One region of the Flintibacter sp. genome, then DNA from elsewhere that is predicted to be linked to it. Evidence: predicted binding sites of a transcription regulator. Region 1 holds the regulator's gene; each other region holds the start of a gene.
The links. Region 1 encodes NrdR, which represses ribonucleotide reductase genes. Its sites were predicted from a motif close to CACNANATNTNGTG; they were not measured.
Positions count from the first base shown of each region.

Region 2: nrdD (anaerobic ribonucleoside-triphosphate reductase) is a predicted target of NrdR. The motif match lies at 1,665-1,678, and genes of this name have one in related genera.
Region 3: ACLTXB_RS15315 (ribonucleoside triphosphate reductase) is a predicted target of NrdR. The motif match lies at 2,404-2,417, and genes of this name have one in related genera.

Region 1 is NZ_JBKVXZ010000062.1:13,605-18,668, reverse strand. Features, by position in the region: gene ACLTXB_RS16210 (LTA synthase family protein) at 1-1,008, shown strand, start outside; gene ACLTXB_RS16205 (alanine/glycine:cation symporter family protein) at 1,037-2,425, opposite strand; gene nrdR (transcriptional regulator NrdR) at 2,566-3,021, shown strand; gene ACLTXB_RS16195 (hypothetical protein) at 3,061-3,471, opposite strand; gene ACLTXB_RS16190 (glutamine synthetase III) at 3,616-5,064, opposite strand, start outside.
Region 2 is NZ_JBKVXZ010000036.1:2,144-7,207, reverse strand. Features, by position in the region: gene nrdD (anaerobic ribonucleoside-triphosphate reductase) at 1-1,594, opposite strand, end outside; gene ACLTXB_RS12530 (nucleotide pyrophosphohydrolase) at 1,810-2,169, opposite strand; gene rsmH (16S rRNA (cytosine(1402)-N(4))-methyltransferase RsmH) at 2,181-3,221, opposite strand; gene ACLTXB_RS12520 (helix-turn-helix domain-containing protein) at 3,344-3,808, shown strand; gene ACLTXB_RS12515 (hypothetical protein) at 3,991-4,206, shown strand; gene ACLTXB_RS12510 (pyridoxal phosphate-dependent aminotransferase) at 4,298-5,064, opposite strand, start outside.
Region 3 is NZ_JBKVXZ010000055.1:1,554-6,617, reverse strand. Features, by position in the region: gene ACLTXB_RS15325 (transporter associated domain-containing protein) at 1-857, opposite strand, end outside; gene ACLTXB_RS15320 (chloride channel protein) at 1,108-2,367, shown strand; gene ACLTXB_RS15315 (ribonucleoside triphosphate reductase) at 2,547-4,928, shown strand.

The DNA.
Region 1 (5,064 bases):
CACTCCCTCAGTGAGAACACCATTAAAGGCTGGATGTACTCCCCCGTCACCGGAGGAGGTACTGCCAGCGTGGAGTTTGAATACCTCACCGGGTTCTCCACTATCTTCCAGCCTCCCCACACAGTAGCCTACCAGCTCTACACCAAAGAAGGGATGCCCTCCCTGGCATCCCTGTTTGGAGTGAACGGCTATGAAACTACCGCCTTTCACCCCTATAAGTCCTCGGGATGGAACCGGCCCATCGTGTATAACAACATGCGCTTTGATAACCAGCTCTACCAGGAGGACGTGGACAACGCCTATCTTATCCGCAACTACATCTCCGACCAGTCGGACTATGAGACCATCTTCCAGATCACCGATGCGGAGCAGGGAGACCCCAACTTCATCTTTAACGTCACCATGCAGAATCACAGCAGCTACGCCCAGGGCTGGAACAACCTGGAGAAAACAGTGACGGTATCCGATGAGCTGCGTCAGGCGGACTACTCCTCGGAGCAGTACTTATCTCTGGTGCTGGAGAGCGACCAGGCGCTGGAGCAGCTGGTGGCCCACTATGAACAGAGCAGTGAGCCCACTATGATCGTCTTCTTCGGCGATCACCAGCCGCCTCTGAAAAACGCGTTTTATGAAAAACTCTACGGAAAGCCTCTCTCGGAGCGTACCACCGAAGAGGTGATGCAGCAGTACCAGGTCCCCTTCTTTATCTGGACCAACTATGATATTGAGGAGCAGGAGGGGTTAATGATCAGCCCCAACTATCTGGGCGTACTCACCGGCCAGCTGACAGGGATGCCGCTGACCGGTTTCATGAACTTCCTCTCTCAACTCTATGAGGAGATGCCTGCCATCACCCCGGTGGGGATCCTCACGGCAGATGGGGAGTATCTGGAACGGGAGGAGCTCAATGAGGAACAGCAGCAGTGGCTGGAGACCTATGAGACCCTCAACTACTGCGGTATGGTGGACCTGTTTGACGAGGCCCGCCCCATGTTCTGCTTGGATTAAACAAAGCAAAATGCCCCGGTGTGACATGTCACACCGGGGTATTTTGTTGCTGAACCCATTGCTGCAGCAGACGCAGGGCTTGAGGAGCCAGCAGAAGCAGAGCTAGCAGGTTGGGAATGGCCATCAGGGCGTTGCACAGGTCCACCAGCTGCCAAAGGCCTGCGCTGTTCCCGCAGGCCCCCAGGACTACACATCCCAAAAAGACAGCACGGTACAGGGGGAGGAGGCGGTCTCCGCCGGTGAGGAAGCGCAGGCTCTGCTGGCCGTAGTAGCTCCAGCCGAGAATGGAGGAGAAGGCAAACAGCAGCAGGCTGATCCAAACGATCCATGCCCCTGCCTCCCCCAGTACGGCGGAAAAGGAGCGGGCAGTGAGGGGGACCCCCAAAGCCCAGTCGGGAAGCGTGCCCTGACGTAGCTGAGAGAGTACTGTCTCTGGCTGGTACACGCCCCCCACCAGAATGACCAGGGCGGTGAGGGTACAAGTGAGCAGGGTAGCGAAGAACACCTCAAAAATGCCCCACATGCCCTGACGGGCGGGGTAATCCACTTCGGCGGCGCCGTGGGCCATGGCGGAGGTGCCCAAACCCGCCTCATTGGTGAACACTCCCCGGGCTACCCCGTGGCGCAGAGCCTCCGCCGCTGTCCAGCCCAGACCGCCTCCCAGCGCAGCCTCAGGTGTGAGGGCGCAGCGGAAAATCAGAGAGAGAGCCTGGGGCACCTGCTGCCAGCGCAGCAGCAGCACCAGCGCGCCTCCGCCCAGATAAAGCAGGGCCATGGCGGGGACCAGAGCCTGGGATACCCGGGCGATGCGGCCCAGGCCGCCGGTAAGGATCATCCCCGCCGCAGCGGCGGTGCCCAGGCCGATGGCCAGGGACGGCCAGCCAAATGCCCCGTGGAGGGAGGCGGCGATGGAACCTGACTGAACCATCCCGCCCCCAGCCAACGTGGCAGGGAGACAGGCCAGAGAGAACCAGACCGCCAGCAGGGGAGAGCCCACCCCATCCCGCAGATAGAACATAGGACCGCCCTGGCGGCCGCCGCCGGGAGCTATGCGCTGGTAGCGCACAGACAGCAGCTTTTCCCCGCAGCTGGTCATCATCCCCAGCAGGGCGGATACCCACATCCAAAAGACTGCCCCCGGACCGCCCAGACACAGGGCGGCGGCCACCCCGGCGATACTGCCCGTCCCCATGGTGGAGGCCAGGGCAGTGGCCAGGGCCTGAAGAGAGGACAGGCCGCCTCCTTTTTTCGCCTTGGTGGGATGAAACAGACTGCCCAGCGTAGTACCTAGCCACAGCCGGGCGTGGAAAAAGGGGAAAAACCCCGAACCAAAAGAGTAGACCAGCCCGGTGAGCAGAAAGCCCCCCAGCAGCCAGGGGCACCAGAGATGCTGAGTCAGTGTGTGCAGGACGGACATGGCGTCACCTCCACTCCACTGGTATGTCCCAGAGAAGAAAAACAGCACCGGAGAAGAAAATAAATTTCGGTGGGGACTACCACAGCAGGAAAAAATGTGCTACACTAAAACAAAGACGCCTGAATTGGGAGGAACTGCCAATGAAATGCCCCTATTGCGCCTATCTGGAGAGTAAAGTGGTGGATTCCCGCCCCGCCGAGGAGGGAGCCAGCATCCGCCGCCGCCGGGAGTGCCTGTCCTGCCATAAGCGGTTTACCACCTATGAGACGGTGGAGAGCCTGCCCTTGGTGGTGGTCAAGCGGGACGGCAGCCGCCAGAGTTTTGACCGCAACAAGGTCATGGGCGGTTTGATCCGGGCCTGTGAGAAGCGGCCGGTGTCGGTGGGGACCCTGGAGGGCATCGTCAACGAGATCGAGCAGAAGCTGCAAAACGAGATGGAGCGGGAGGTCAGCTCCGCCCAGATCGGCGAGCTGGTGATGGAGCGCCTGAAAAAGGTGGACGAGGTGGCCTATGTACGCTTTGCCTCGGTCTATCGTCAGTTCAAGGACATCAATACCTTTATGCAGGAGCTCAACAAACTGCTGAAGGACAAATAAGAATGAAAACTGCCCGCGGCCTGGCCGCGGGCAGTTTTTTCACAAAAAGCGCTTCATTTGTTGAATGTTTTGTTCTTCTGTCTGTAAGAGCTGCCGGCCCAGCGAGACCAGTTCCGGGTCAGACTGATCCGAGAGCTGATGCAGACGCCGGGTCATCTCCACCGTACCCATGGTGCTGCCCTGGATCATCATCTCCGCCAGCTTGGAAGTAGAGGGGTCCAGAGCGGTCTGGGCCCGGAGCATCATCCCCGACATGGTCAGCGCGGCACTGCCCGGACCTTTCAGATGAAGACCCTTCCCCTTGGCGTAGCTCTGGGACCGGGCGGCGATGGAGCGGTACTCCCGCAGCTGGTCTTGAAGGGCGGAGGTCATAGCCCGGCTCTGAGGCAGAGAGAGAGCCTGGGGCAGAGTGCCGACGCCCATGGCGGCATTTTTGTGAATAAAACGCAAAAGTGCTTCGCTGTCTTCCAACGTGGATCACCTCCCAGCCTAGACTGTGTCGAAAAAGAAGGGACGATACGAGAAAAAGGCTGGAAAGGAAAAATGCCCATAAAAAATTGCCCGCCGGCTGGCGGGCAATTTTGTTATATCCTTTTAAACCTCAAACATCAGATCGCCGTAGGTGGGGACAGGCCAGATGGATTTGTCCACCATCAGCTCCAGGGTGTCGATGGGGTAGCGCAGGGCGTCCATGGCGGGCACCACCGCGTCGTGGTAGGCCAGAGCCATCTCCTTGACCCCGTCGATGGAGTCTACCCGGCCCATCAGGGGCTTGAGCTGCTCCAGAGCGGTGGAGGCGTCGGCCAGGTAGCGGCTTACCTCCTGCAGCAGCTTGCGCTGCACCGACAACTCGGCCTGAGGACAGGCGGAGGCCACGGCGTTGATGGACTGAGCCAGGCGGGTGGTGTAGTGGATGACAGCGGGGATGTAGTGCTTGGCGGCCATATGGATCATAGTGTTGGCTTCGATCTTGATGACCTTGATGTAGGTCTCGTACATGATCTCAGCCCGGGCCTCCAGCTCCTGGGGTGTGTAGATGCCAAAGCGGGTGAACAGGTTGATAGCCTTCTGGGTGGTGAGCGCGGGCACCGCGTCCACCAGGGAGGGCAGGTTGGGCAGACCGCGGCGGGCGGCCTCCTGGACCCACTCCTCAGAGTAGCCGTCGCCGTTGAAGATGATGCGCTGATGCTCGGTCATGTTGCGGTGGATGACCTGCATGCAGGCGGTAGAGAAGTCGTCGGCAGCTTCCAGCTCATCAGCGGCCTGACACAGCGCCTCGGCCACAATGGCGTTGAGGGTGGTGTTGGCGTCGGCGATGGAGTCGGAAGAGCCCACCATGCGGAACTCGAACTTGTTGCCGGTGAAGGCGAAGGGAGTGGTGCGGTTGCGGTCGGTGGCGTCACGGTTGAGAACAGGGACGGTGGATACGCCGGAGTCCAGCTTGCCGGTAGCCAGCAGCTTGATGGAGTCTGCGTTGGAGACGATCTGCTCCACTACGCTCTCCAGCTGGTCGCCCAGGAAGATGGAGATGATGGCGGGGGGAGCCTCCTGGCCGCCCAGACGATGCTCGTTGCCCACACAGGAGGCGGACTGGCGCAGCAGGTCGGCGTGGACGTCCACGGCCTTCATGATGCAGGAGAGGACCAGCAGGAACTGGAGATTCTCGTTGGGGGTGTCGCCGGGGTCCAGCAGGTTCTCACCGGTGTCGGTGCCGATGGACCAGTTGTTGTGCTTGCCGCTGCCGTTGACGCCGGCAAAGGGCTTCTCGTGGAGCAGGCACACCAGACCGTGACGGGTGGCTACCCGCTTCATGGTCTCCATGGTCAGCTGGTTCTGGTCCACGGCCAGGTTGCACATGGTGTAGATGGGGGCCATCTCGTGCTGGGCGGGGGCCACCTCATTGTGCTGGGTGACGGCGGGGATGCCCAGCTTCCACAGCTCCTGGTTCAGGTCGGACATGAAGTCGCCCACCCGCTCACGGATGACGCCGAAGTACTGGTCGTCCAGCTCCTGGCCCTTGGGGGCGGGAGCACCGAAGAGGGT
Region 2 (5,064 bases), on a different contig from region 1:
GGTCCGTATGGCTCTTGCCGGTCATGTACTTCACGCACTCGTAGAGGCCGGCGTAGCCCAGGGAGATGGTGGAGTAGCCGTGGTAGAGCAGCTTGTCGATGGTCTCGCCCTTCTTCAGCCGGGCGCAGGCGCCGTACTGCCACAGAATCGGGGCCACGTCGGAGAGAGTGCCCTTCAGCCGGTTGTGCCGGCACATCAGGGCACGGTGGCACAGCTCCAGCCGTTCGTCAAAGATCTTCCAGAACTTGTCCAGGTCGCCGCCGGAGGACAGAGCCACGTCAGGGAGGTTGATGGTCACCACGCCCTGATTGAAGCGGCCGTAGTACTTGTGCTTGCCAGGCTCATAATTGCCGGCGTTTGCGATGTTGCCGATGCCGGCATCTGTGAAGCGGTCCGGCGTCAGGAAGGAGCGGCAGCCCATGCAGGTATACACATCGCCCTTCAGCTCCAGCATTTTCTTGGCAGAGATGTAGTCGGGCACCATCCGGCGGGCGGTGCACTTGGCCGCCAGCTTGGTCAGGTAATAATAGGGGGAATCCTCGTGGACGTTATCCTCCTCCAGCACATAGATCAGCTTGGGGAAGGCGGGAGTGATCCACACGCCCTTTTCGTTCTTCACGCCCTGGTAGCGCTGCTCCAGGGTTTCCTCAATGATGAGGGCCAGATCCTTTTTCTCCTGCTCATTCTTGGCCTCACCCAGGTACATGAACACCGTCACGAAGGGGGCCTGGCCATTGGTGGTCAGCAGGGTCAGCACTTGGTACTGGATGGTCTGGACGCCGCGGCGGACCTCATCCCGCAGACGGGTCTCCACCAGCTCCTCGATCTTCTCCCGGGTGGGCTGGATGCCCAGGGCCTCCATCTCCTGCTCCACCAGCCGGCGGATCTTCTTCCGGCTCACATCCACGAAGGGGGCCAGATGGGCCAGGGAGATAGACTGCCCGCCGTACTGGTTGGAAGCCACCTGAGCGATGATCTGAGTGGCAATGTTGCAGGCGGTGGAGAAGCTGTGGGGCCGCTCGATCAGGGTGTCCGTGATGACGGTGCCGTTCTGAAGCATATCCTCCAGATTCACCAGGTCACAGTTGTGCATGTGCTGGGCGTAGTAGTCCGAGTCATGGAAGTGGATAATGCCCTCCCGATGGGCCTCCACGATGTCGGCGGGCAGCAGCCGCCGCTCAGGTCCCACCTGCTGGCCGTAGTCCCGCTGGGTGGAGTTCACCACCGGGTTCTTGTTGGAGTTCTCCTGCTTGGCCTCCTCGTTGCAGCACTCGATGAGGCTGAGGATCTTCTCGTCGGTGGTATTGCTCTTGCGGACCAGAGAGCGGACATAGCGGTAGGTGATGTAGTTCTTGGCCACCTCATAGGCCCCGTGAGCCATGATCTGGGACTCCACCAGGTCCTGAATCTCCTCCACAGAGGGGGAGCGGTTCATCTTCTGACAGCTGAGTTCCACGGACTCCGCGATCCGCTGGATCTGGACCGGGGTCATCCGGGCGTCCTCCTCGATAGTGTTGTTGGCCTTGGTGATGGCGGCGATGATCTTCGTGATGTCGAAGATGACCTCCGTGCCGTTCCGCTTCATGACTTTCATGGGACTCTCCGCCTCTCTTGTAGAATCAATCTCAATTGTAATATATCTAGTAAGCATTGTTATCATACCACACTAGATATGGGATGAAAAGTTGCATTTACCATAGTGTCTTCCAAAATTCGGCGGGGAAATTTGTGCGTTCCGGAGAAAAGCTGTCGATGCGGAAAAACCGCCCCGTGCGGCAGGGCGCGGAGCGGTCGGGATCCGGAGAACAGTTAGGTCAGCTCTGTGTATTTGGCGGCGCTGCCCCGGGCCTTTTCCACCGGGTACTTGGCGGCGTTCTGATCCACCTTGGCGTTCAGGATCTCATCCAGATCCAGGCTGCACACATCGGCCATCAGGACGCAGTAGCTCAGCACATCCGCCAGCTCCTCCCGGATGCGGCCCAGCTTGTCCCGGCATTCCAGGTCCGCGCCGCTCCACTGGAATATCTCCAGCAGCTCCGCCGCCTCCAGGGACAGGGAGATGGCCAGGTCCTTGGGGGTGTGGAACTGCCGCCACTCCCGGTCGTCCCGGAACTGGATCACCCGACGGATCGTCTCATCCCGCAGCATGGATGTCAACTCCTTTTCCATAAAATCAGGATTCACTCCGCCCGGACAGCCCAGCGCAGCTTGGTGGAGTGGGCCCGGGGGTTCCGGCGGCACTCCTGAGGGGAGGGACGGGTGACCTCCTGGGCGATGTCGCTGTAAAGCCCCTCCCGGTACTGCTGGCGGAAGGCCTGCTTCACCAGCCGGTCCTCCCCGGAGTGAAAGGTGAGGATGGCCGCCCGCCCGCCGGGCTTCAGCACATGGGGGAGCTTTTCCAGAAAGGCGTACAGCACCTCGAACTCGCTGTTCACGTCGATCCGCAATGCCTGGAAGGTCCGCTGGCAGGACTTCTTCACCGCCTCCTTCCGCTCCCCGGCGGGGAGGAAAGACAGCGCCCCCTCAATGAGGGCGTACAGCTGGCGGGTGGTATCCACAGTGCCGCCCCGGCGGAACACCTGAATGACGGCCTTTGCGATGCGGTCCGCGTAGGGCTCGTCGGAATTTTCCACCAGCAGGTTCTCCAGCTCCTCCTGGTCCAGCTGCCGCAGCCGCTCCGCCGCGGTGACGCCGGAGGAGGGGTCCAGCCGCAGGTCCAGGGGACCGTCCTGCTTGAAGGTAAAGCCCCGGGCCGGGTCGTCGATCTGCATGGAGGAGACGCCTAAATCCGCCAGCACGAAGTCGAAGAGCACGCCGGGAGCCACCTGGTCCACGTCGGCGAAATTCCGATGCTGGATGGTGAGGAGCTCCGGCCCGAAGCCCGCAGATGCCAGCCGGGCGCGGGTCTTTTCCATCTCGATGGGGTCCACGTCCGTGGCATATAGGTGTCCTTGCCCCTGGAGCTGTGCCAGCATCCGGCGGGTGTGGCCGCCGTAGCCCAGCGTGGCGTCGTAGCCGGTCTGGCCCGGCTGGATCTGAAGGACCTCCAGGATCTCGTCTACCAGAATGGGGATGTGCATCCCTGCCGGGGTCTTGCCGCTCTCGATGATCTTTTCTACATCGGAGCGGTACTTCTCCGGGTCATGCTCTTTGTACTTCTCCTGAAAGGTGCGGGGGTGGGTGCCCTTGTACCGGGGGCGGCGCTTGTGCTCCTGCTCCATGGGATCAACTCCTTCTCTGAACCGCTATCATATCACAGCCGCAGCCAAAAGAAAAGTCCCGCCGCATTGACAGAGCGGCGGGGACCGGATACAATAGACATTCAGCAAGGAGGCAGATTTTTATGGTAACTTTGGCACAGCGCATTGAGGAGCTGCGGACCGCCAGGGGCCTGAGCCGTCCGGCTCTTGCCGCCGCCCTGGGCTTCCCCCGCACGGCGATTGAAAAGTTTGAGACGGGCCGCCAGACCCCCACCCAGGACCAGCAGAACAAGCTGGCGTCCTACTTCGGCGTGTCCCTCTTCTATCTCCGGGGAGAGACCAACGACACCACCCAGATGTCCGACTGGATGGACGGGGCGTTTCTGGACGAGCCCGCCCCGGTTCCGGCCCCCAGGCGGGCGGCAGTGAAGCCGGCGGTGGCGGCGTCCTCCGGCGGGGAGGGCGGCACCATGTTCGACGCGTTCCTCACCAGCAAGAAATTCCAGGAGGCACTGCGCACCGCGGTGCTGGATACTCTCCGCACGCCGGAGGGCCAGGAGCTCCTGACCAAGGCCATCCGGAAAGAGCTGGCGAATCGGCAGAAGTGATGTGCGGCGGCGAAAGGGGCGGGGGATCGTGATCTCCCATCCTGTGTGTGCTCCGGGTGTATGGGGGAGGCGAAATACGGCCGGAGAGAAAATCCGCGGAACGCTTGCCAACATCCGTTGCGCATAATACCATACAGAAATCAGGAGGGAACTGACGGATACAGACTGGGGGGCAGGCTCAGATGAAGAATGTTCTGTATATAATCAAAGTGGTGGCACTGGCCTGTGCGGCCGGAGTGATTATGACGATCCTGGGGGCTTTTCCGCCTCTGTCGTTCCTGTATAACTGGCTTGTGGGCCACGGCCTGCAAAATGTATGGGTTGGACTGATGGCCGGTGTCATCGCCATCTGCGTGTCCCTGTACAATATGCACCACGCGAAAAAGAAACGGAAGTGAGCGATTTGCGCTCAGTCCGGCTGAGAGGCTTGGATGCTCTGACCAATCAAAAGAGCCGCGGGAGTTTGATCCCGCGGCTCTTCTTGCGCGTTTACAGGCTCTTGATGAACTTCTCGATCCGGTCCAATCCCTCTTTCAGGTCCGCGTCGGAGTAGCAGTAGCTCAGGCGCATGAACCCCTCGGTGCCGAAGTGGATGCCGGGGATGACGCCCACCAGGCCCTCCTTCAGCATCCGGGTGCAGAAGGTGTTGGAGTCCATGCCGAACTTCCGGATGTCCACAAACATGTAGAAGGCGCCCTCCGGCTTCTCCACGTCCAGGCCCATGTCCACCAGGCGCTGGTAGACGTAGTCCCGGCGCCTGCGGAAGATCTCCACCACATCGCTGGTGTCCGTCTCCAGGGCCGTGACGCAGGCCCGCTGGACAAAGGAGGGCACGGAGGTGACACAGTACTGGTGGAACACCTGGATCCGGTCCATCAGCTTGGCGTCCGCCATGCAGTAGCCCAGGCGCCAGCCGGTCATGGCATAAGGCTTGGAGAAGCTCTGGACCACAATGATCCGGTCCCGCATGTCCTGGTACTCAGCAAAGCTGTGGTAGTCCTCACAGTAGGTCAGAGTGCGGTACACATCGTCGCACAGGACAAAGATGGGCTTGTCCTGGAGGATGGCGTGGACGGCGTCCAAGGTCTCCTTGGTGTAGACGCAGCCGGTGGGATTGTTGGGGGAGGTCAGGATGATGGCCTTGGTCCTGTCGGTGATGGCGGCCTTCAGCTCCTCCGGCACGATCTGGAAGTGGTTGTGCTCTGTGGGCAGGGAGACGGGCACACCGCCCTGCAGCTGGACCAGCGCCTCATACA
Region 3 (5,064 bases), on a different contig from region 1:
TCTAGCTTTTCCACCAGCGCCCATTCCACGCGACGCTCGCACAGCTCCTCCACCCGGATGCGCAGACCCATGGCCTCCACCACCGGACGGCTGCCGTCCTCGGGGATGACCGGCAGCAGAGCAAAGACCAGACCGCCCACGGTGTCGCAGTCCAGCCGCTCCAGCTCCTCCTCGTCCAGTTCCACGCCCATGGTCTGGGCCAGGTCCTCCAGATCGGCGGAACCGGACACCTTCCACTGGGTGTCGCTGAGCTGGATGATCTCCTGCTCCTCCTGGGGATCGAATTCATCGTAGATCTTGCCTACCAGTTCTTCCAGCAGGTCCTCCAGGGTGAGCAGGCCGCCGGTGCCGCCGTACTCATCCACCACCAGAGCCATATGGATCTTTCGGTTCTGCATATCCCGGAACAGCACGTCGGCCCGTACCGACTCCGGTACAAAATAGGCCGGACGGAGCAGCTGCTCCAGAGGCAGGGGATCGGGCTTGCTCTTGTTGATCAGGTAGTCCCGGGTGGACAGAATGCCCACGATATCGTCAATATCGTCCTTATAGACCGGAAAACGGGACAGACCAGAGGACTGGATGGTGTCCAGAATGGTCTGGTCGTCATCATCCAGCGCCAGGGTTACCATATCGGTGCGGTGACGCATCACGTCGTCGGCGGTCATGCTGTTGAATTCAAAGATGTTGGCGATAAGCTCCTTTTCATTCTGCTCGATGGCTCCGGACTCCTCGCCCTCCTCCACCATTGCCATGATCTCATCGGCCAGTTCCTCACCCTTATCCCGGCGCAGCCAGGCCAGGACTGGGCGGTAGAGCAGTAAAATTACATTGACAGCCAGACTAATCCCAAACAATATGGGCCATAAATGGTCCCCAGACACGGAAATTCCCCCTTAAATTTAAAAAATATACGAATACAATTTGCATGATAGCACAAAATCTTCCTCCGCGCAAGAGAAACCCCGGCGGCTCTCTGCCCGCTGCCGCTCAAAAACAGAGACTTAACAGAAGCAGGTGCTTTCCTTTTACAAAGTGTGGGAATAGGGTGCAAATGGCCGGCGGATATGCTATAATTTTTCCAAACACCGAACGGAGGAGAGAGCGATGAAGCTGGGTTCAGAGCGTTGGCTGGGCCATATCCGGGAGCTGGGGATTTTTTTAAAATGGCTGCTGTATGCCTGCGGGATCGGGCTGTTGGCGGGAGCGGTGGCGGCCGCGTTCCACTTCGGCATCGATTGGGCCACCGAACTGCGGGGGGAACACCCCTGGGTAGTCTGGCTGGCTCCGGTAGGAGGCGTGGCTATTGTGCTGCTGTACCGGGTATGCCATATGGAAAAAGACCAGGGCACCAATCTGGTGCTGGTGGCCGTGCGGGAGGCAGAGCCGCTGAAGCTGCGTACCGCGCCGCTCATCTTCCTGTCCACCATCCTCACCCATTTGGTAGGCGGCTCGGCGGGGCGTGAGGGAGCCGCGCTGCAGCTGGGCGGCTCCTTAGCCGCCTGGGTGGGCCGTGGGATCGGTCTGGACGATAAAGACCGGCGGGTCATGGTCATGTGCGGCATGGCCGCCGCCTTCTCCGCCCTGTTCGGCACTCCCCTTACCGCTGCTGTCTTTGCTATGGAAGTGGTAAGCGTGGGCGTCATGTATTACGCCGCGCTGGTGCCCTGTGCGGTGGCCTCGTCGGTGGCCTTCCTGCTGGCGCGCTTTTTGGGGCTGCACCAGACCTTGGGCTATCCGGTGGGAGAGGCTATGGCTCTCACTCCTTTGACCATGCTCCAGGCGGCGGGGCTGGGCCTGCTGTGCGCTCTGGTGTCTATTTTGTTTTGTAAGGCCATGCACTACGCGCCAAAACTCTACGCCCGGGTGCTGCCCAATACCCTGGCCCGGGCGGCGGTGGGCGGCGTGCTGGTGCTGCTGCTCACCCTGCTGGTGGGAGAGCAGACCTACAACGGAGCAGGAGACTCCGTCATCCGCGCCATGCTGGCCGGCGAGACTATCCCCGAGGCCTTCCTGCTGAAAATTCTCTTTACCGCTGTCACCCTGGGAGCGGGCTTCCGGGGCGGTGAGATCGTCCCCGTCCTCTTTACCGGTGCGGCCTTTGGTACTACGGTGGGACCGCTGTTGGGGATCCCCCATGGATTCGGCGGAGCGATGGCCATGGCGGCGGTGTTCTGCGGGGCCACCAACTGCCCCATGACCGCCCTGCTCCTCTCCCTGGAGCTGTTCGGCGGCGAGGGGTTACCCCTGTACGCGTTGTGCTGCGGCGTGTCCTACATGCTCTCTGGATACTATGGTCTGTACAGCGAGCAGAAGATCGTCTACTCCAAATTCAAAACCGAGTGGATCGACAAAAAAGCACAATGACGCAATCCCCTGGGGCAGTAAGGATCGCGCCTTTGCAACAAGATATTGTGTTGTATTTTTTGTCGAATTCAATATATTGACTCTCCCCTTTCAACGTGATATAGTGAAGGCACGCGAACTACGGCCCGGCGACCTGCCGGGCCGTTACACAGTCTGAAAGAAGAGGGAGAGAATGAGTCATGTACCAAGTGACAAAGCGTGACGGCACCGCCGCCACCTTCGAGATCGGCAAGATCAGCGCCGCCATTACCAAGGCGTTCCAGGCTCTGGACAAGCAGTTCCATCCCAGTGTCATCGACCTTCTGGCCCTGCGGGTCACCGCTGACTTTGAGCCCAAGGTCCGGGACGGCCGCATCGCCGTGGAGGACATTCAGGACAGCGTGGAGGCCGTCCTCTCTGAGGCGGGATACTCCGACGTGGCCAAGGCCTACATTTTGTACCGCAAGCAGCGGGAGAAGATCCGCAACGTCAATTCCGCTCTGCTCAACTATAAGGATCTGGTGGATGACTACCTGCAGATCAACGATTGGCGGGTGAAGGAGAACTCTACCGTCACTTACTCTGTGGGCGGCCTGATCCTCTCCAACTCCGGCGCCATCACCGCCAACTACTGGCTGAGCGAAATTTACGACCAGGAGATCGCCAACGCCCACCGCAACGCCGAGATCCACCTCCACGACCTCTCCATGCTCACCGGCTACTGCGCCGGCTGGAGCCTGAAGCAGCTCATCCAGGAGGGACTGGGCGGTATCCCCGGAAAAATCACCTCTGCCCCTGCCAAGCATCTGTCCACCCTCTGCAACCAGATGGTCAACTTCCTGGGCATCATGCAGAACGAGTGGGCGGGCGCTCAGGCCTTCTCCTCCTTCGATACCTATCTGGCTCCCTTTGTCAAGGTGGACAACCTGACCCAGAAGGAAGTCAAGCAGTGCATCCAGTGCTTCGTCTACGGCGTCAACACCCCCAGCCGCTGGGGCACCCAGGCTCCCTTCTCTAATATCACCCTGGACTGGACCGTGCCCAAGGACCTGGAGAACCTGCCCGCCATCGTAGGCGGCAAGGAGCAGGACTTCACCTACGGGGACTGCAAGAAGGAAATGGACATGGTGAACAAGGCCTTCATCGAGATCATGATCGAGGGCGACGCCAATGGCCGCGGCTTCCAGTATCCCATCCCCACCTACTCCATCACCCGGGACTTTGACTGGAGCGAGACGGAAAACAACAAGCTCCTCTTTGAGATGACTGCCAAGTACGGCACTCCCTATTTCTCCAACTATATCAACTCCGACATGGAGCCCTCCGATGTGCGCTCCATGTGCTGCCGCCTCCGTCTGGACCTGCGGGAGCTGCGGAAAAAGTCCGGCGGCTTCTTTGGCTCCGGCGAGTCCACCGGCTCTGTGGGCGTGGTCACCATCAACCTGCCCCGCATCGCCTATCTGGCCAGCGACGAGGCCGACTTCTACAAGCGCCTGGACCACCTGATGGACATTGCCGCCCGCAGCCTGAAGACCAAGCGTACCGTCATCACTAAGCTGCTGGATGCAGGCCTCTATCCCTATACAAAGCGTTATCTTGGCAGCTTTGATAACCATTTCTCCACCATCGGCCTCATTGGTATGAACGAGGTGGGCCTGAATGCCAAGTGGTTGCGGGCAGACCTGACCCATGAGGAGACCCAGAAGTTTGCCAAGGACGTGCTCAACCACATGCGGGAGCGTCTGAGCGACTATCAGGAGGAGTACAGCGACCTCTACAACCTGGAGGCCACCCCCGCCGAGTCCACCACCTACCGCTTTGCCAAGCACGACAAGCAGGAGTTCCCTGACATCATCACCGCCAACGAGAACGGCACCCCCTACTACACCAACTCCTCCCACCTGCCTGTGGGCTACACCGAGGACATCTTCTCCGCCCTGGACATCCAGGACGAGCTCCAGACCCTCTACACCTCCGGTACCGTGTTCCACGCCTTCCTGGGCGAGAAGCTGCCCGACTGGAAGGCGGCGGCCAACCTGGTGCGGAAGATCGCCGAAAACTACAAGCTGCCCTACTACACCATGTCCCCCACTTACTCCGTCTGTGCCGACCACGGCTACCTCACCGGCGAGCAGCATGTCTGCCCCATCTGCGGCAAGGAGGCCGAGGTGTACAGCCGCATCACCGGCTACTATCGCCCGGTGAAGAACTGGAACGACGGCAAGACCCAGGAGTTTAAGGATCGGAAGGTGTACGACATCAACCACTCCCACCTGCGTAAGGCGGGCCGCGCTGGCTCTCAGGTCACGGTGGACAGCACCCCGGCTCAGAAGGCGGACAGCGATGAGCTGCTCCTCTTTACCACCCGCACCTGCCCCAACTGCCGCCAGGCTATCAGCCTGCTGGACAAGGCTGGCATTCCCTACCGGAAGGTAGTGGCGGAGGAGAGCCCCGATCTCACCACCCGCTACGGCGTGCGGCAGGCTCCCACCCTGGTCTATGAGGATCAGGGACAGGCGGTGAAGCTCACCGGCGTGGGCGCCATCAAGAAGTTCGCAGATCAGAACCGCGCCGCCGTCTGACCTACTTTTTTCGGAGAAAAAAGTAGGCTCCGCTTTCTTGAAAGAAAGCTTGGCAAAGAACTTTGTGGGAAACTTCGTTTCCCTTCTGCGCCCGTAAGAAACATATTTTGTAGGAGCGACATTTCCCGTCGCTCCT